DNA from 4 places in the Bradyrhizobium sp. 147 genome. Region 4 is predicted to be linked to each of the others. Evidence: predicted binding sites of a transcription regulator. Region 4 holds the regulator's gene; each other region holds the start of a gene.

The links. Region 4 encodes PhoB, which activates phosphate uptake and scavenging genes when phosphate is short. Its sites were predicted from a motif close to TGTCATNNANCTGTCAT; they were not measured.
Region 1: IVA87_RS17425 (YbhN family protein) is a predicted target of PhoB. The motif match lies at 2,621-2,637, and genes of this name have one in related genera.
Region 2: IVA87_RS29400 (RNA degradosome polyphosphate kinase) is a predicted target of PhoB. The motif match lies at 2,149-2,165, and genes of this name have one in related genera.
Region 3: IVA87_RS29025 (DUF47 domain-containing protein) is a predicted target of PhoB. The motif match lies at 2,680-2,696, and genes of this name have one in related genera.

The regions. Positions count from the first base shown of each region.
Region 1 covers NZ_JADPKL010000077.1:152,537-157,536, forward strand. Annotated here, with positions in the region: gene IVA87_RS17420 (hypothetical protein) at 1-1,287, opposite strand, end outside; gene IVA87_RS17425 (YbhN family protein) at 1,366-2,448, opposite strand; gene IVA87_RS17430 (ferritin-like domain-containing protein) at 2,874-3,380, shown strand; gene IVA87_RS17435 (MFS transporter) at 3,595-5,000, shown strand, end outside.
Region 2 covers NZ_JADPKL010000120.1:85,862-90,861, reverse strand. Annotated here, with positions in the region: gene purM (phosphoribosylformylglycinamidine cyclo-ligase) at 1-545, opposite strand, end outside; gene IVA87_RS29410 (CDP-alcohol phosphatidyltransferase family protein) at 700-1,242, shown strand; gene IVA87_RS29405 (DnaA/Hda family protein) at 1,332-2,009, shown strand; gene IVA87_RS29400 (RNA degradosome polyphosphate kinase) at 2,238-4,430, shown strand; gene ppx (exopolyphosphatase) at 4,446-5,000, shown strand, end outside.
Region 3 covers NZ_JADPKL010000120.1:12,609-17,608, forward strand. Annotated here, with positions in the region: gene IVA87_RS29010 (ABC transporter substrate-binding protein) at 1-675, shown strand, start outside; gene IVA87_RS29015 (branched-chain amino acid ABC transporter permease) at 749-1,612, shown strand; gene IVA87_RS29020 (branched-chain amino acid ABC transporter permease) at 1,614-2,582, shown strand; gene IVA87_RS29025 (DUF47 domain-containing protein) at 2,741-3,385, shown strand; gene IVA87_RS29030 (inorganic phosphate transporter) at 3,482-4,489, shown strand; gene sugE (quaternary ammonium compound efflux SMR transporter SugE) at 4,482-4,796, opposite strand; gene IVA87_RS29040 (peptide chain release factor 3) at 4,955-5,000, shown strand, end outside.
Region 4 covers NZ_JADPKL010000005.1:54,168-59,167, reverse strand. Annotated here, with positions in the region: gene pstA (phosphate ABC transporter permease PstA) at 1-55, shown strand, start outside; gene pstB (phosphate ABC transporter ATP-binding protein PstB) at 52-873, shown strand; gene phoU (phosphate signaling complex protein PhoU) at 885-1,601, shown strand; gene phoB (phosphate regulon transcriptional regulator PhoB) at 1,616-2,323, shown strand; gene IVA87_RS00965 (GcrA family cell cycle regulator) at 2,575-3,087, opposite strand; gene IVA87_RS00960 (aspartate aminotransferase family protein) at 3,555-4,763, shown strand; gene argF (ornithine carbamoyltransferase) at 4,763-5,000, shown strand, end outside.

The DNA.
Region 1 (5,000 bases), on a different contig from region 4:
GGCGTAGGAGACATAGACCACACGTGAGAGGTCGCCGCCGACCAGCGGCTTCAGCGCCTCGCGCAGCTTGACGAAATTCTGCGGCAGCTCGCGCGCCAGCGCATCGCGGGAATCGTCGACGCTCGCCATCACGCCGGAGCGGCGGAACAGCGCGCGCTCGGTCGCGGTGTCGACGATGACGTCGGCGACGAGGCCGGAAAAATAGACGTCGTTGGCGCCGACCGAGAGCAGCACGAGATCGAGCGTGCGGTCGGGCTGGCGCTTCTTCGCCGCGGTGAGCGCTTCGCGCAGCTCGGCGACCTGCGCGTTCACGCTGGTGTTGCAGACGCCGGTCTTGCCGGGCGGGCATTCGCGGGCGCGCTGCGAGCCGAGCAGTCCGTCGCCGATGCTGGCGCCGGTGCAGGCGAGCGGCAGGAAGGTCACGGCGATATGGGTGTAGCGCACCGCGAGCGCCAGCGCGGTGCGGGCTTGATAGCTGTAGAGCGAGCGGTGACAGGGCGCGTTGAACCAGAGCGCACTGTAGCGTTGCCAGTTGGCGAGCGTGTCCGGCGCCTCGCAGGCGCGGCCGCCTTTGAAGCCGGCGCGGCTCGGCCGATAGTACTGCGCGCCGGCGGTGCCGAGATAGGAGCGGAAGCAGAAACCTTCGTCCGACAGCGCCAGCGGCCGGTCCGGATTGCCTTCGCCGGAGGCGATACTGTCCCCGAGGCCGGCGACGAAAATGTCGCGAACCTGGATCTCGGCCTGGACCCGCTGGGTCGGATCGGAGCCGGAGGAGACGTCGACGGTCGCGACCGTCTGCTTGCCGTAACGGACGCGCAAATTGACCGGCTCGGCGCAATCGAAGGTCGACGCTTGCGGCCCGTCGCCGTCATCGAACGACCAGGCGCAGGTGGCGCCGACCGGCACTGTGCCGACGAGGCGCACGGTGACGGGATGATCGATCGGGGTGATGTAGTTCTCCTTGACGTTGTCGCGGGTGCAGGGCTGGTTGACCCGGCCCTGGAGATCGATGCAGAGCCGGTTGACCATGTTGCGGGCCCAGCCGCGGCCCTCGCTCTGGAGCTCCAGCGACTGCTCGGCGGCCAGGATGCTGCGGTTGCGCGCATTCTCGACATGGAGCAGGAAATCGCGCTCCTCGCGGAACAGGCGGAAGCGGTTGCGCACCTCCCAGCTGATCTGCATGGCGCCGGCGTCTTGAGCGGCGGCGCGCTCGAGCGGCAAAGCGGTCAGAATCCCGGCAAGCAGCAGGGCGCCTGCGGAGAGGGTACGAAAGGAGGGAGGGATCATGGCCCGCGTGTTCAACGGCAAAGTTGAGGCGGAAATAAGAGAGGATCGCTGCCCGCCCGCAACCTTTGTCTGAGTGGCCTACCGCTTGCCGGCCTGCCGCAGCGCACGCTCGCGCTCCATCGCGGCCACCTGCTTGGGCAGGTTGGCCTGGGTGCAGGCCTCCGCCAGCCGCCGCCGCTCCTGCCACGGCGCGACCACGTTCATCCAGAGCTCGCGCGTGCCCATGATGGAGATGGCGAGGCCGAACGGGATCACGAAATAGAGGATGCGGAACACCAGCAGCGTCGCCAGAAGCTCCTCGCGGCCGAATTCGGGGAGCGCCACCAGCATGGCGGCATCGAATACGCCAATCGAGCCCGGCGCATGGCTGGCAAAGCCGAGCAGCGTTGCCAGGATGAACACAACGGCGAGCGACATGAAGTCGATCGGTGGATTGGCCGGCATCAGCAGGTACATCGCCGTGGCGCAGAAGCCGAGATCGATCACGCCGATCAGGATCTGCACCAGCGTCAGGGGCGCCGAGGGCAGCACCACCTTCCAGCCCTTCTGGCCGAGCTCGCGCCGCTTCTCACCCATGCAGAGCCAGACCAGATAAGCGCCGATCGAGGCGAGGCCGCCGAGCGCGATCAACCGGTTGATCGACGACGGCAGCTGATCCATCGACGACGCCGCACCCGGATGGATGGCCATGCCGATCGAGAGCACGAAGATGTTACCGAGCCAGAAGGTCAGGCCCGACAGGAAGCAGATTTTGGCGACGTCGATCGCGTTCAGCCCGTAATCCGAATAGATCCGGAAGCGGATCGCTCCGCCGGTGAAGACGGTAGCGCCGATGTTGTGGCCGATCGAATAGGACGTGAAGCTGGAGAGCGCCGCGATGCGATAGGGCACGTGCTTCTTGCCGATCGTTCGCAGTGCGAAAAAGTCGTAGAATGTCAGCGTGCAGAACGCAAACAAAACGCAGATCGCCGCCAGCCCGATATTCCCGCGAGGAATCTCGGTCAACGCCGTCAAGATAACTCCGGTATCGATGCCCTTGAGGGTCCGCACCAGCGTGGTGATTGCGAAGGCGATGATGAAGACGCTCGCGGCAATGCCGAGCCGTCGCCAGCCAATCCATCTGTTGAAGCCGCGTTTCAGCGCGGGCAGCAGTCCGTGCATTCATCCTCCCGGCGGGGGGCAAGACCGATCCGGCCAGGCATTGGCCAGTGCGGGTACGATGACGGCCAAAGGGCAGGCGTCGATCGCTTGGCATGATCCAGCTCATTTAAGGCAAAAACAGCGGCTTGTGCAGCCCTTGACAACAATAGGTTCTGCGTTGGACCAGCCACTTTGTCATATGTGGTTCACATCCGACGCGCGTTAAGCATATGAGTCCCGACGTGCGGTTCGGAAAGCGCATTCGTATTTGAGGAGGACGGTTTCAATCCTGGCGCCGTCGGCATTGTTCCAGCGCAGGCGGAGGGTGTCTTGGAACGTCGGTGCCGCGTGCTCGTTAGGCCCCATCAGCAACCGGACATGGCGGAACAGGCGGCCTTTCTGCAGGCCGATGCCGCCGTGTTCCCGAAACCGAGAGGACCGGAACGATGGGACTGTTCACAAAAGACATCAAAACCATGAACGACCTGTTCGTGCACCAGCTCCAGGATGTGTATTACGCCGAGCAGCAGCTCACCAAGGCGCTGCCGAAAATGGCCAGCAAGGCCACCGATCCGCAGCTGAAACAGGGCTTTTTGACGCACCTTGAAGAAACCAAGCAGCACGTGGCGCGTCTCGAGGAAGTGTTCAAGATGCACGGCGTCGCCGTGAAGGCGATCGACTGCCCGGCGATCGACGGCATCATCGAGGAAGCCGACGAGACGGCGGGCGAAGTTGCCGACAAGGCCGTGCTCGACGCGGCGCTGATCAATGCGGCCCAAGCCGCTGAGCATTACGAGATCGCCCGCTACGGCAGCCTGATCGCCTGGGCCAAGCAGCTCGGCCGCAATGATTGCGCGGCGGTGCTTGCCAAGACGCTTGAGGAGGAAAAGGCGACCGACAAGAAGCTGACGACACTCGCCGAGAGCAAGGTGAATCTGCGCGCGGCGAGCTGAGGCAAGACGGAGCTAAGATGAAGACGCCGCGCGATGGTCCGCGCGGCGTCTTCTTATTTCCGTCCTCATCCCAGTGCGCCACTGCGCACAAGACGGGCGATGTACTTTACGCGTGGCGGCCGGGCGCATCCGCATCCATCATTCGGCCATTGTCGAAACATGGCGGCACGCCGGACGGGTATATTTCGCATGGGGCTGCAAGCGAGGTGGCAGCATGCGAGCAAGCATTATCAAACACCAAACCTTTGACAACGCGAGTGCTGCGCCGCGGGCCCGCTCGCATCTTGCAACCTCCCTCACGCTTGCCGCCATGAGCCTCGGCTATGGCGTGGTGCAGCTCGACGTCACCATCGTCAACACCGCGCTCGATGCAATGGGGAGGGCGCTCGGCGGCGGGGTCGCCGAGTTGCAATGGGTGGTCAGCGCCTACACCATCGCGTTTGCCGCCTTCATCCTCACGGCCGGTGCGCTGGGTGACCGGATCGGCGCCAAGCGCGTCTTCATGGCGGGCTTCGCCATCTTCACCGCGGCCTCGCTCGCCTGTGCGCTGTCGCCCAATGCGGTCGTGCTGATCGCAGCACGGCTGGTTCAGGGCCTGGCGGCGGCGATCCTGGTGCCGAATTCTCTTGCGCTGCTCAATCATGCCTATGCGGACGACCGCGAGCGCGGCCGCGCCGTCGCGGTCTGGGCCGCCGGAGCAAGTCTTGCACTCACCGCCGGCCCGTTTGTCGGCGGCGCGTTGATCACGCTGGTCGGCTGGCGCGCGATCTTCCTGGTCAATCTGCCGATCGGGCTCGCCGGCCTGTGGCTGAGCTGGCGCTATGCCAGCGAGACCACGCGGGCACGCTCGCGCGAGATCGATCTGCTTGGACAGCTGGCTGCAATCGGTGCGCTGGGCGCGCTTGCCGGAGCAATCATCGAAGGCGGGGCGCTCGGCTGGGACCATCCGGCCGTGATCGCAGCCTTTGTCGGAGCCGCCATTCTCGCCGTGCTCTTTGTCTGGCGTGAGAGCCGCGCGGCGCAGCCGATGCTGCCGCTGTCGTTGTTCGGCCAGCGGCTGTTCACGCTGACCTCACTCGTGGGACTGCTGGTGAACATCGCGATCTACGGCCTGATCTTCGTGCTCAGCCTGTATTTCCAGAGGATCAACGGGCTGTCCGCGTGGTGGACCGGGCTTGCCTTCGTGCCGATGATGGCGGCGGTTCTGCCGGTCAATCTGCTAGCGCCGCGCCTAGCCGAGCGCATCGGCTCGTGCCCGACCATCGTCCTCGGCGCCTGCATATCGGCACTCGGCTGTCTCGGCCTGCTCTGGATCGAAGCCGGGACCAGCTATTGGGCGATCTGCGCGCAGACGATCGCGATCAGCGGCGGGCTCGGCCTACTGGTGCCGCCGCTGACGTCAACGCTGCTCGGCAGCGTCGAGAAGGCGCGCTCCGGCATCGCAGCCGGCGTCCTGAACGCGACGCGGCAGACCGGCAGTGTGCTCGGCGTTGCCCTGTTCGGTTCGCTGGTGGCGTCGGACCGTGCGTTCATGACCGGGCTGCATCTGTCGCTGGTCATCTCGGCGGCGGTCTTGCTGATTGCCGCCGCCGTGATCGGTGTCGGTGCGCCGGCGCGAGG
Region 2 (5,000 bases), on a different contig from region 4:
GCGTCGCCTGCCGCGATGTCCGGGCGCGGCAGGAGCGTACCGCGTTCGGCGGCGCCGACTGCAAAGCCGCCGAGGTCGTAATCGCCGTCTTTGTAGAGGCCGGGCATCTCGGCCGTTTCGCCGCCGATCAAGGCGCAGCCGGATTCGCGGCAGCCCTCCGCAACACCCGCGACGATCGCGGCGGTGGCCTCCGGATCGAGCTTGCCGCAGGCGAAATAGTCCAGGAAGAACAGCGGCTCGGCGCCCTGGACCACGAGGTCGTTGACGCTCATTGCGACAAGATCGATCCCGATGCCGCCATGCAGCCCGGTCTCGATCGCGATTTTGACCTTGGTGCCGACGCCATCGGTGGCGGCGACCAGGACGGGGTCCTTGAAACCGGCCGCCTTGAGATCGAACAGGCCGCCGAAACCGCCGATCTCGGCGTCGGCGCCGGGCCGCGCGGTGGCGCGCACCATCGGCTTGATCAGGTCGACGAGACGGTTGCCCGCGTCGATATCGACGCCTGAATCGGCGTAAGTGAGGCCGTTTTTGCGGTCGGTCATGCCCGATTTCCAGTGGGTTTGCGGCTGGTTACGTCGAATTCCGGGGACACGCAATGGCAAGCGTGGCGCCCCGCGCTATAGTATGTAGATATCAACCGGTTCAGCCTCCCTAGGGGCCGGATCCGAGGTCAGGCCGGGTGCCGGGAAGCGCCGCGTGAGTATTCCGAATATCATTACCCTGGGCCGCATCATGCTGGTCCCGATCATCGTCTGGGCCATCGTGTCGAGCCAAATGGAGGTGGCGTTCGCGGTCTTCCTGATCGCCGGTATCAGCGATGCCGTGGACGGTTTCCTGGCCAAGCGGTTCAACATGGCGAGTGAGCTCGGCGCCCTGCTCGATCCGCTCGCGGACAAGGCGCTGCTGGTCTCGATCTACATGGCGCTCGGCATCTGGGGGGCGATTCCGCGCTGGATCGTCATCCTGGTGGTCTCGCGCGACATCATGATCGTCACCGCCGTGATCGTATCCTGGCTGTTCGACCGGCCGGTCGAGATGAAGCCATCAAAGGTGTCCAAGCTCAATACTGTGGCACAAGTGGCATTCGCGGCGCTGGTGCTGGCGGCGCTTGCCTTCGGCTTCAAGCCGGCACCCTATGACATGATCCTGATGGGCCTCGTCGCGGTATTCACGCTCTCCTCGGTGTCGCTCTATCTCGTCGAGTGGCTGCGGCACATGAGCACGATTGAGGCCAAATGAGTGGATGTGGCCCCGCAAAAGGCCAACTCCCGCTCGAAAGTCGAATCTTTTCAGACGAGGCCGGGACGCCGGCACGGAGCAAGGCAAGCGTGGCAGGCCGCGTTCATCCCCGACAATTGGCGTTTTCGCTGCCGCATGCGGAAAGCCTCAGCCGGGACAATTTCCTTGAGGGTCCCGCCAACGCGGTCGGTCTAGGCCTGATCGACGCCTGGCCGGAATGGCCGAACCGGATCATGTGGTTGACCGGCCCCGAAGGCAGCGGCAAGAGCCATCTCGCCGCGATCTGGGCCGAGGTATCAGGCGCCCGCTCGACCACGGCCGATGCGCTGACCGCCGCCGCGGTCCCGGGCGCGCTCGCGACCGGAGCGCTGGTGGTCGAAGATCTCAAGGCAAAAGAGTTTGACGAGCGCGCCCTCTTCCACCTGATGAATCTCGCCCGCGAGGATGGCGCCTACGTCCTCTTCACCGGGCGCGAGGTACCCGCATCGCTCGAGATCGAGCTTCGCGACCTGCGCTCGCGTCTGCGCGCCGTGCCGGTGGTCGCGTTGCTGTCGCCGGACGACCAGCTTTTCCGCGGCCTGATCGTCAAATTCTGCGCTGACCGCCAGCTCACGGTGGATGAGAGCGTCGTCAGCTACCTCGCGACCCGGCTGGAGCGATCCTCGGCCGCCGCCCGGCGGGCGGTAGAATTGCTCGACAGCGAGGCCCTGCGGCTTGGCCGCCCCGTCACCCGGGCGCTGGCGGCTGAGCTGCTTCGGGACGTCTGACCCGTCCGCCGGCACCAGCCGCTTGACGCGGTGGAACGGCGGAACATCAATGTCATCGAGATGAATACGCCGGTAGCGTTACAACCCGACGATGGCCAAATCATCCTTTTGGACCGCTGGCGAGTTACGTTATCGGCAACGTCATCGAAACGTCATCGCTCTAACACATGCTCCCGCCGATTTTGCGCGTAAGTCGCAATTGGGGTGAACTGGATGGATCGACTTCTCATGGACTCTGCGCAAGCTGTTGAAATCAAAGAAAAAGCCCCGGAAACGGAGAGCCTGCCGGCGATCGCTTCGAGCCCCGAACGGTTCATCAACCGCGAGCTGTCCTGGCTGCATTTCAACCGCCGCGTCTTGGAGGAATCGGTCAATCCCAGCCATCCCATGCTGGAGCGGGTGCGATTCCTGTCGATCTCGGCAAACAATCTCGACGAGTTCTTCATGGTCCGCGTCGCCGGCATCAAGGCCCAGGTACGCGAGGGCATTGCCGAGCGCAGCCCAGACGGTCTGACCCCGTCGGAGCAGCTTGCGTTGATCAATCGCACCGTCTCCCAACTTGCCTCCGACCAGCAGGCGATCTGGCGCGACCTGCGCGGCACGCTCGCCGAGGTCGGCATCGTCCTGGTCGACGGCAAGGACGTCACCAAGCCGGAACGGAGCTGGATCGAGGACTACTTCCTCAACAACGTGTTCCCGCTGCTGACGCCGCTCGCAATCGATCCGGCCCACCCCTTCCCGTTCATTCCGAGCCTCGGCTTCACCATCGCGCTCCAGCTCACGCGCGCTGCCGACGGCAAGCAGATGAACGCCCTGATCCGCATGCCCGGCAAGATCGACCGCTTCATCCGCCTGCCGGCCGAAGGCAAGGCCGTCCGGCTGATTTCGCTGGAACAGGCAACCGCCCTGTTCATCAATCGTCTCTTCCCCGGCTACAATCTGCACGGCCAGGGCGCTTTCCGCATCATCCGCGACTCCGAGCTCGAAATCGAGGAAGAGGCCGAAGACCTGGTCCGCCTGTTCGAGACTGCGCTGAAGCGGCGGCGGCGCGGGTCGGTGATCCGTCTCGAGATCGACGCCAAGATGCCGGAGCAGCTGCGCAGCTTCGTGCAGCATGCGCTGTCGACGGCTGACGACGAGGTGTTTCTGGTCGACGGCGTGCTCGCCATGAACGAGCTTTCGCAGCTCACTCGTCTCGACCGTCCCGACCTCGAATTCACCCCTTACGTGCCTCGCCATCCCGAGCGGGTGCGCGAGCATGCCGGCGACGTCTTCGCTGCGATCCGGCAGAAGGATCTCATCGTCCATCACCCCTACGAGTCCTTCGACGTGGTGGTGCAGTTTCTGCAGCAGGCCGCGCGCGACCCAGATGTAGTCGCGATCAAGCAGACGCTCTACCGCACCTCCAACAACTCGCCGATCGTGCGCGCGCTCGCCGAAGCCGCCGAGGCCGGCAAGTCGGTCACGGCGCTGATCGAGCTGAAGGCGCGCTTCGACGAAGAGGCCAACATCCGCTGGGCGCGCGACCTCGAGCGCGCCGGCGTGCAGGTCGTCTACGGCTTTCTCGAACTGAAGACGCACGCAAAGCTCTCGATGGTGGTGCGCCGCGAGGGCGGCAGCCTCACGACTTACGTGCATACCGGCACCGGCAATTATCACTCGGTGACCGCGCGCATCTACACCGACCTCTCCTACTTCACATCGGACCCGACCATCGGCCGCGACGCGGCTCGCGTGTTCAATTTCATCACGGGCTATGCCGCGCCGAGCGATCTGGAGAAGATGGCGGTGTCGCCATTGACCTTGCGCAAGCGCATCATCGAGCACATCCAGGGCGAGACCGCGCATGCACGGCACGGCCGGCACGGCGCGGTCTGGATGAAGATGAACGCGCTGGTCGACCCCGACATCATCGACGCGCTCTACGAGGCCTCGCAGGCCGGCGTCCAGGTCGATCTCGTCGTGCGCGGCATCTGCTGTCTCAGGCCCGGAATTCCCGGTCTGTCGGAGAACATCCGCGTCAAGTCGATCATCGGACGTTTCCTGGAACACGGCCGAATCTACTGCTTCGGCATGGGCCAAGGCCTGCCGAGCGCAAAAGCGGCTGTGTATATCTCCTCGGCCGACATGATGCCGCGCAACCTCGACCGCCGCGTCGAGGTGCTGTGTCCGCTGCAAAATCCCACGGTGCATCAGCAGGTTCTCGAACAGATCATGGTCGCGAACCTGAAGGACAATGAGCAGAGCTGGCAATTGTTGCCGGACGGGTCCTCAACGCGTATGAAAGCCGCGAAGGGCGACGAGCCTTTCAACGTCCACAACTACTTCATGACGAATCCGAGTCTGTCTGGCCGTGGAAAGTCGCTCAAGGAATCCTCGCCGCGCCGTCTCACGCGGCGCAATGAACGTCATCAATCCTGATCCCGGATTCTCAACGTGAAGCAGCCGCGCAAGCGCGGCTCGAGCGTCGCGGTCATCGACATCGGTTCGAACTCGGTCCGCCTCGTCGTCTATGAGGCGCTGGCGCGCAGCCTCATTCCGATCTTCAACGAGAAGACGCTGTGCGGCCTCGGGCGCGAGGTGCAGAGCACGGGCCTGCTCGCGCCCGACGCCGTCGACAAGGCGCTGACCTCGCTGAAGCGGTTCCGCGCCCTGTGCCGCGTGATGCAGGTCGGACACGTGTTCGCGATTGCGACGGCCGCCTGCCGCGACGCCTCCAACGGTCCCGACTTCATCGCGAAGGCCGAGCGCATCTGCGCCGTGAAGATCGAGATCCTGTCGGGCCCGCGCGAAGCGCGGCTGTCGGCGCTCGGCGTGATCTCCGGCGTCCATCATCCCGACGGCATCGTCGGCGATCTCGGCGGCGGCTCGCTCGAGCTGATCGACGTGCGCAGGAACAGCGTGCGCAGCGGCGTGACGCTGCCGCTCGGTGGCCTCGCGCTCCAGGACCTCGCACACAAATCGCTCAAGCGCGCCGACCGCATCGTGCGC
Region 3 (5,000 bases), on a different contig from region 4:
GACACCACGGCGGTCATCACCGCCAACGGCGGCAAGGTGGTCGGCGGCGTCAAGCATCCGCTGAACACGCCGGACTTCTCCTCGTTCCTGCTTCAGGCGCAGGCCTCCAAGGCCAAGATCATCGGCCTTGCCAATGCCGGCGGCGATACCACCAACACCATCAAGCAGGCGGCCGAGTTCGGCATCGTCAAGGGCGGTCAGAAGCTGGCGGCGCTGCTGCTCTTCCTCACCGACGTCAAGGCGATCGGCCTCGAGACGGCGCAGGGCCTCAACTTCACCGAGACGTTCTACTGGGACATGAACGACCAGACCCGGGCGTTCTCCAAGCGCTTCGCCGAGAAGATGAAGAACAATGCGCCGCCGACCATGGTGCAGGCCGGCGTCTATGCGGGCGTACGGCACTATCTCAAGGCCCTCGAAGCGCTCGGCGGCAATCCGCATGACGGCATCAAGATCGTCGAGAAGATGAAGTCGATGCCGACCGAGGACGATCTGTTCGGCAAGGGCGAGATCCAGCCCAACGGCCGCACCATTCACAACGCCTATCTCTTCGAGGTGAAGAAGCCCTCGGAATCCAAGGGACCGTGGGACTTCTACAAGCTGGTCGGCACGGTGCCGGGCGATCAGGCCTTCACGCCGCTGTCCGAGAGCAAGTGCGCGCTCTTGAAGAAGTAAGATGACGGCCGGCAGGCCATCAGGCTTGCGGGCGACTTTTAAGGGAACGCCGAAGGGACCGGGTGCGGGATCGATGCAGGCTCTTTACGCTCAGCTACTGGTGGGACTGATCAACGGCTCGTTCTACGCGCTGCTCAGTCTCGGGCTTGCCGTGATCTTCGGCATGCTCAACATCATCAATTTCGCCCACGGCGCGCTCTACATGATGGGCGCCTTCGTCGCCTATTTCCTGCTCAACCTCGGCGGCATCAATTATTGGTGGGCGTTGCTGCTGGCGCCCATCATCGTCGGCATTTTCGGCATGATCCTCGAGCGGACCATGCTGCAATGGCTGACCGGGCTCGATCACCTCTACGGCCTGCTCCTGACCTTCGGCATCGCGCTGATCGTGCAGGGCGTGTTCCAGAATTATTTCGGCTCCTCCGGTCTGCCTTACGCCATTCCGGACCAGCTCAAGGGCGGCATGAACCTCGGCTTCATGTTCCTGCCCGTCTATCGCGGCTGGGTAGTCGTGTTCTCGCTGGTGGTGTGCCTTGCGACCTGGTTCCTGATCGAGAAGACGCGGCTCGGTGCTTACCTGCGTGCCGCCACCGAGAACCCGACGCTGGTGCGCGCCTTCGGCGTCAACGTGCCGCGCATGATCACGCTGACCTATGGTCTCGGCGTCGGCCTTGCCGCGCTCGCCGGCGTGCTCTCCGCGCCGATCAATCAGGTGCGGCCGCTGATGGGCGCCGACCTCATCATCGTCGTGTTCGCGGTGGTCGTGATCGGCGGCATGGGATCGATCATGGGCTCGATCATCACCGGCTTTGCGCTCGGTGTGATCGAGGGCCTGACCAAATATTTCTACCCCGAGGCCTCCAACACCGTCGTGTTCGTGCTGATGGTGCTGGTGCTCTTGGTGAAGCCAACGGGATTGACGGGAAGGGCGGCCTGATATGACAGCCTTGACGGACGACACGCTGCCGGTGACCCCGCGCACGGTGCGCGACGAGATGATCGTGTTCGTGGTGATGGCGCTGCTCTTGGCGTCGGTGCCATTCACGGGAGTCTATCCGTTCTTCGTGATGCAGGCGCTGTGCTTTGCGCTGCTCGCCTGCGCCTTCAATCTGCTGGTCGGCTATGGCGGCCTGCTGTCGTTCGGGCACGCAATGTTCCTGGGGACTGCCGGCTATTGCAGCGCACATGCGCTGAAGGTGTGGGCGCTTCCGCCCGAGCTCGGCATCCTCGTCGGCGTCGCCGCCGCGTTCGTGCTGTCGATCGTGACCGGCTACATCTCGATCCGTCGCCAGGGCATCTATTTCTCGATGATCACGCTGGCGCTGTCGCAGCTTCTTTATTTCATCTACCTGCAGGCGCCGTTCACCCATGGCGAGGATGGCATCCAGGGCATTCCACAAGGGTACATGTTCGGCGTGCTCGATCTGTCCAAGCCGACCGTGCTCTACTATGTCGTGCTGATCGGCTTCCTCGCCGGCTTCCTCTTGATCTTCCGCATCATCAACTCGCCGTTCGGCGAGGTCCTGAAGGCGATCCGCGAGAATGAGCCGCGGGCGATCTCGCTCGGCTACCGTACAGACCAGTACAAGTTCCTGGCCTTCATCCTGTCGGGCACGCTGGCCGGCTTTGCCGGTGCGCTGAAAGTCTTCGTGGCGCAGAACGCCTCGCTCACCGACGTGCACTGGTCGATGTCGGGCGAGGTCGTCCTGATGACGCTGGTCGGCGGTCTCGGAACCATCTTCGGTCCCGTGATCGGCGCCTTCGTGATCATCGCCATGCAGCAATATCTGGCGGGCTTCGGCCAATGGGTGACGGTGATCCAAGGCGCGATCTTCGTGATCTGCGTGCTCACCTTCCGCCGCGGGGTCATCGGCGAAATCTCGCATTACTTCCGGCGATCGCTCTAAGTAGCTGATATAAAATCGGTTTACCGGTCGCTCGAAAGCGGTGGATGACCCTGCACCGCGGGCGTGAGATGACACGCGCGTGGATCGAAAATGGTCTATGACAGTTTCATGACGGCCCCTTCGGGCCAGGCCATTTTTCCAACCGGTAGCCTATCCCCATGATGCGATGGTTTCGTGCTTTCCTGCCCAAGGAGGAACGGTTCTTCGACCTGTTCGACCGTCATGCCCAGACCGTGATCCAGGGCTCGATCGCGCTCCAGAGCATGCTCAACGGCGGCGAGGAAACGCCGGTCTATTGCCAGCGCGTCAACCAGTTCGAGAACGACGCCGACAACATCACCCGCGAAGTGCTGACGGCGGTGCGCCGCACCTTTATCACTCCGTTCGACCGCGGCGACATCAAGAACCTGATTACCTCGATGGACGACGCCATCGACCAGATGCAGCAGACGGCGAAGGCCGTGATGCTGTTCGAAGTCCGCGCCTTCGAGCCGCCGATGCGCGAGATCGGCGGGCTTCTGATCGAATGCGCCAATCTGGTCGGGCGCGCGCTGCCGCTGATGCAGTCGATCGGCCCGAACGTCGCCATGCTGACCGCGATCACCGAAGAGCTGGGCAAGCTGGAAGGCCGCGTCGACGACCTCCATGACATCGGGCTGAAGGAGCTGTTCCTCAAGCATCGCGCGGGCAACGCGATGGATTTCATCGTCGGCGCAGAGATCTACGACCATCTCGAGAAGGTGGCCGACCGTTTCGACGACGTCGCCAACGAGATCAACAGCATCGTCATCGAGCAAGTGTAACGCATGATCCGGAAAAATGTGCCGCGGTTTTCCTTCGCGACAAACGCTGAACGCGTTTGCGCGGAGATCATGCGAAAAAATTGAGGCAGGGCCGCTGTGGATGCTGCGTTGGCTCTTCCCGTCCTGGTCGGCTTGATCGCCGTCGCGCTGCTGTTCGATTTCTTGAACGGACTCCATGACGCCGCCAATTCGATCGCGACCATCGTCTCGACCCGCGTGCTGCGGCCGCAATTTGCGGTATTCTGGGCCGCGTTCTTCAATTTCGTCGCCTTCATGGTGTTCGGGTTGCACGTCGCCCAGACCATCGGTACCGGCATCATCGATCCCTCCATCGTCGACGCCCAAGTGATCTTTGCGGCCTTGGTCGGGGCCATCGTCTGGAACCTCGTGACCTGGGCGCTCGGCATCCCGTCATCGTCCTCGCATGCGCTGATCGGCGGACTCGTCGGCGGCGGCATGGCCAAAGCGGGCATTTCGGCGGCAGTGTGGAGCGGATTGTCGAAGACGGTGCTGGCGATCGTGCTGTCGCCCCTGGTCGGCTTCCTGCTCGCAATGATGCTGGTGGCGATCGTGTCCTGGGCCTCGGTGCGCTCGACGCCCTTTGCGGTCGATCGCGCCTTCCGCATCCTGCAATTCGCCTCCGCCTCGCTCTATTCGCTCGGCCATGGCGGCAACGACGCCCAGAAGACCATGGGCATCATCGCGGTGCTGCTGTATTCGCAGGGTCATCTCGGCAGCGAATTCTCGGTGCCGTTCTGGGTCGTGCTGTCCTGCCAGGCTGCGATGGCGCTGGGCACGCTGATGGGCGGCTGGCGCATCGTCCGCACTATGGGCCTGCGCATCACCAAATTGACGCCCATGCAGGGCTTTTGCGCGGAGACCGGGGGCGCTGCGACCCTGTTCATGGCGACCTTCCTCGGCGTTCCCGTCTCGACCACCCACACCATCACCGGCGCCATCGTCGGCGTCGGCGCCGCCCGCCGCGTCTCGGCGGTGCGCTGGAACGTCGCTAGCTCGATCGTTTATGCCTGGGTGATCACGATCCCGGCCTCGGCCATCGTCGCCGCGCTGACCTGGTGGGTGGTCAAGATCTTCGTCAAGTAACGAACTTTAGGCCGGCAATTCCGGCGACGATGAGCCCGATGCTGGCGAGGCGGAACGCCGTGGCCGGCTCGCCGAACAGGATGATGCCGAGCGTCGCGGTGCCGACCGCGCCGATTCCGGTCCAGACAGCGTAGGCGGTTCCGACGGGCAGTGATTTGAGAGCAAGTCCGAGCAAGATGACGCTGCCGGCCATGGCCGCGAGCGTGACGACGGACGGAACAGGCCTGGTAAAGCCCTCGGTGTATTTCAGGCCGATCGCCCAGGTGATCTCGAGAAGCCCAGCGATCAACAGGATGCTCCAGGCCATGACGACCCTCCATTCTAGGCAGGGTCGTCCCCGCGGCTGAGGTGCTGAGAACGGGAAGGCCGTCCTTCCCGAAATGCCGATATGGGGCTGGCCGGAGGGCCACGCAATCACCAAATGAGGCTTGATCAGGCCCAGTTTCCCTGCCAAACGCTCCCGCCATGTCCGACATCGTCACCACCGCAGCCGAATCGCCGGCCCGTTCTC
Region 4 (5,000 bases):
GCTTGCCCTGAACATTGGCGCGCGCATCCTTGGCGCCGAGAGGACTGCAAAATGAGTGAAATGTCTGTTTCCGTAAGTGCGCCGACCGTTCATCCCGGCTCACAGCCGCTACCCGAGGCGCCTGCCAAGGTGACCGCGCGCAACCTCAATTTCTACTACGGTGAGCACCACGCGCTGAAGAACATCAATCTGGCCCTCGGCACCAACCGCGTCACGGCCTTCATCGGCCCGTCGGGCTGCGGCAAGTCGACCCTGCTGCGCATCTTCAACCGGATGTACGATCTCTATCCAGGCCAGCGCGCCACCGGCCAGCTGTTGCTCGACCAGACCAACATCCTTGATCCCAAGCTGGACCTCAACCTGCTGCGCGCCCGGGTCGGCATGGTGTTCCAGAAACCGACGCCGTTCCCGATGACGATCTACGAGAACATCGCCTTCGGCATCCGCCTCTATGAGAAGATCTCGAAGTCCGAGATGGACGACCGCGTCGAGAAGGCGCTGCGCGGCGGCGCGCTGTGGAACGAGGTCAAGGACAAGCTCAACGCGTCCGGCCTGTCGCTCTCCGGCGGCCAGCAGCAGCGCCTCTGCATTGCCCGCACGGTCGCGGTACGGCCCGAAGTGATCTTGTTCGATGAGCCCTGCTCGGCGCTCGACCCGATCTCGACCGCCAAGGTCGAGGAGCTGATCCAGGAATTGTCCGAGAACTACACGATCGCGATCGTCACCCACAATATGCAGCAGGCGGCGCGCGTCTCTGATAAAACCGCCTTCATGTATCTCGGCGAGCTGATCGAGTTCGATGACACCAGCAAGATCTTCACGTCGCCGAGCGATCGGCGTACGCAGGATTACATCACCGGCCGGTTCGGCTGAGGAGACGGGACATGGGTACTGAACATACCGCAAAGGCCTTCGATACCGACCTCCAGGAGCTCACTCGCCTCGTCGCCGAGATGGGCGGCATCGCCGAGCGCATGATCGTCGATTCCGTCGACGCGCTGATCCGCCGCGACGTCGCGCTCGGCCAGCGCGTCGTCACCACCGATGCCGAGCTCGACGCGCTTCAGAAGCGCATCGAGGAGCGCGCCGTGCTCACCATCGCCCGCCGCCAGCCGATGGCGGTGGATTTGCGCGAGATCGTCGGCGCCATGCGCGTTGCCACCGATCTTGAGCGCATCGGCGACCTCGCCAAGAACATGGGCAAGCGCGTTGCGGCGCTGGAGACAGACTTCCATCCGCTGAAACTGTTCCGCGGCCTGGAGCACATGACCGACCTCGTGCAGCAGCAGGTCAAGTCGGTGCTTGATGCCTATGCCGCGCACGATTTGCCGGCGGCGATGGCAGTGTGGAAGGGCGACGAGGAAGTGGACGCCATCTGCACCTCTCTGTTTCGCGAGCTCCTCACTTATATGATGGAGGATCCGCGCAACATCTCGTTCTGCATCCATCTGATGTTCTGCGCCAAGAACATCGAGCGGATCGGTGATCACGCCACCAACATCGCCGAGACCGTGTTCTACATGATCGAGGGGCAGGCGATCACCGACAAGCGGCCGAAGGGCGACATGACGACCTTCGCCACGACGGTACCGAATACCTAGGGAGCGACGACAACATGGGCGCACGCATTATGGTGGTTGAGGACGAGGAAGCTCTCACCGAGCTTCTGCGTTACAACCTCGAAGGCGACGGCTATGACGTGGAGACGGTGATGCGCGGCGACGACGCCGACACCCGCCTTAAGGAACACATCCCCGATCTGATCGTGCTCGACTGGATGCTGCCGGGACTGTCCGGCATCGAGCTGTGCCGGCGGCTGCGCACCCGTCCCGAGACCAAGCAGCTCCCGATCATCATGCTGACCGCGCGCGGCGAGGAGAGCGAGCGGGTGCGGGGTCTTGCGACCGGCGCCGACGACTACATCGTCAAGCCGTTCTCGGTGCCGGAGCTGCTCGCGCGCGTGAAGGGCCTTCTGCGGCGCGCAAGCCCCGAGCGGCTCGCCACCGTGCTCGCCTATGGCGACATCGAGCTCGATCGCGACAAGCGCCGCGTCGCGCGTTCGGGCCGGCCGATCGATCTCGGCCCGACCGAATATCGCCTGCTGGAGTTTTTCCTGGAGCATCCCGGTCGCGTGTTCTCGCGCGAGCAGCTGCTCGACAGCGTCTGGGGCCGCGACATCTACATCGACGAGCGCACCGTCGACGTCCATATCGGCCGCCTGCGCAAGCTGCTCAATCTCGGCCGCGAGCAGGACCCGATCCGTACCGTCCGCGGCGCGGGTTATGCGCTGGATGATCGGTTTGCAAAGGCGGAGCAGACGTAGGCCCAGCTGCGTCAACAATCTCGGCCGTCGTCCCGGACAAGCGTAGCTCCGGCAACGCGCAGCGTTGTCCGGAGCGAAGCGCCGATCCGGGACCCGGGCCCATTGTTGCGCGAAAAAGGTAACTCCGAGGCCCCGTAACCACGGCTTGCGGTGGCTATCGGTCCCGGATCGGCGCTACGCTTGTCCGGGACGACATCGGGTTTGTTGCGCCGTCACCGCGTGACGGCTGCCGGCTCGATCTCAGGAAATAATCACCGCGTGCTCGGCTTCGGTGCCGCCCGCCGGCGATCCGCTGCCGGCTGATAGGCGACGCGCGAGTGCTGGGCGCAGTAGGGCAGGCCTGACAGCGCCTTGCCGCCACAGAAGAAGAAGTCCGGGCTGGAGGGATCGCCGACCGGCCAGTGGCACGTCGCCTCGTTCAATTCCAGCAGCGACAGCCGCTGGCTCATCGGCACCACGTTGTCGTAGGTGACCGGTTCGGCCTCCACCTCGACCTCGAAGGCCTGCGCCAGCGCGGTGTTGCCGCGCGAGATCGGCCGGGTCACCCGCATCATATGCTGCGCGGGCCGCGCCTTGCGCGGCCGCGGCGCTGCCGATGAAGGGCTCTTGGCGCGGCCCGACAGGCCAAGCCTGTGCACTTTGCCGATCACGGCATTGCGGGTCACATTGCCGAGCTCGGCCGCGATCTGGCTGGCCGAAAGTCCGGCCTCCCAGAGCTTCTTCAGCTGCTCGACGCGATCATCGGACCAGGTCAAAACCGTCATTGCACCCTTTCCCTCGTTGCGCGCCGCCATCCTGGGGCCTCACAGCGAATGCTTAAGCCTTGAAAAACCCGTGCCGTCAGAATCCCTTAAGGCTCGCCGGGCGCGTGACTGACGCCCGAACGTTTACGCCGGTACATGAGGACTCTTGGGATCAGAACCGCTGCACGAGATGTCGTATCTGACAGTCCGAACGCTACAATATGGCGTGACTCCCGCGCAAGAGTCCGCCGACTCGCTTCCACATGTTCCGTGGTGAAAACCCTGCAAGATCGGCACCGCAAGACTACGGATTCGGCGTTTCGCGAGGCTTTCCGGCGGCATTGACACCCGTCTTGCCAGGCATAAGATGGTGACGCGTGCCGCCCTTAAAAGGCGGCACGTTTCGTTTTCCGGACCGGTCAATGGTGCGCTGCGCAAGGCATGCCAGGCAGGTCTCAACGTCCAAATGCAACATCCAAGTGATGGTCATGACCAACAGCGCCGCGCCGCATCTGCTTCCCGTTTTCGCCAGGGCGGACCTTGGCTTCGAGCGCGGCGAAGGCTGCTGGCTGATCGCGACCAATGGCGATCGCTATCTCGATTTCACCTCGGGCGTCGCGGTGAACGCGCTCGGCCACGCCCATCCCGCATTGGTCAAGGCGTTGCAGGAGCAGGCGACCAGGCTCTGGCACATGTCGAACCTGTTCCAGAGTCCCGATGGCGAACGGCTTGCAACGCGTCTGTGCAACGAAAGTTTCGCGGACTTCGTGTTCTTCTGCAATTCCGGCGCCGAAGCGTTGGAATGCGTGATCAAGGTCGTGCGGCGCTATCACGCCGCCAAGGGCCATCCCGATCGCTATCGCATGATCACCTTCGAAGGCGCCTTCCACGGCCGCACGCTGGCGACGCTGGCGGCGACGGGCTCGGCAAAATATCTTGAAGGTTTCGGCCCGCCCATGGATGGCTTCGACCAAGTCCCGCATGGCGACATCGAGGCCGTGAAGAAGGCGATCGGTCCGCAGACCGCCGGCATCCTGATCGAGCCGATCCAGGGCGAGGGCGGCGTGCGTTCGTCAACACCCGCCTTCCTCAAGGCGCTGCGTCAGCTCTGCGACGAGAAGGGGCTGTTGCTCGCGTTCGACGAGGTGCAGACCGGCATGGGCCGCACCGGCGATCTGTTCGCGCATCGCCGTCTCGGCGTTACCCCCGACGTGATGTCGCTGGCGAAAGCGCTCGGTGGCGGCTTCCCGATCGGCGCTTGTCTTGCCACCGCGGAAGCGGCTTCCGGCATGACGCCCGGCTCGCACGGCTCGACCTTCGGCGGCAATCCGCTCGCGATCTCCGCTGCGAACGCCGTGCTCGACGTCATGCTCGAGCCCGGCTTTTTCGATCACGTGCAGAGGATGTCGCTGCTGCTCAAGCAGAAGCTCGCCTCGGTGATCGATCGCTATCCTGATATCGTCAGCGAAGTCCGCGGTGAGGGGCTCCTGATCGGCATCAAGGCGGTCGTGCCTTCGGGTGATCTCGTTGCCGCCCTGCGCAACGAAAAGCTGCTCACCGTCGGCGCCGGCGACAATGTCGTGCGCTTCCTGCCGCCGCTGATCGTCACCGAAGCCGAGATCGAGGACAGCGTCGGGCGGCTCGAGCGCGCCTGCGCGGCGATCTCGTGCAGTCAGACCAAGCGGGCGGCAAGCTGATGAGCAAGTCGCCAAAGCACTTCCTCGACATCAATGAGCTCCCGCTGTCGGAGCTCAAGCGCATGCTCGCCGCATCCTCCGCCATGAAGGCGAAGCAGAAGGCGCATCAGCCGGTCAGGCCGCTCGAAGGCAAGACGCTGGCGATGATCTTCGAGCGCCCCTCGACGCGGACGCGGGTGTCGTTCGACGTCGCCATGCGCCAGCTCGGCGGCGAGCCCATCATGCTCACCGGCGCCG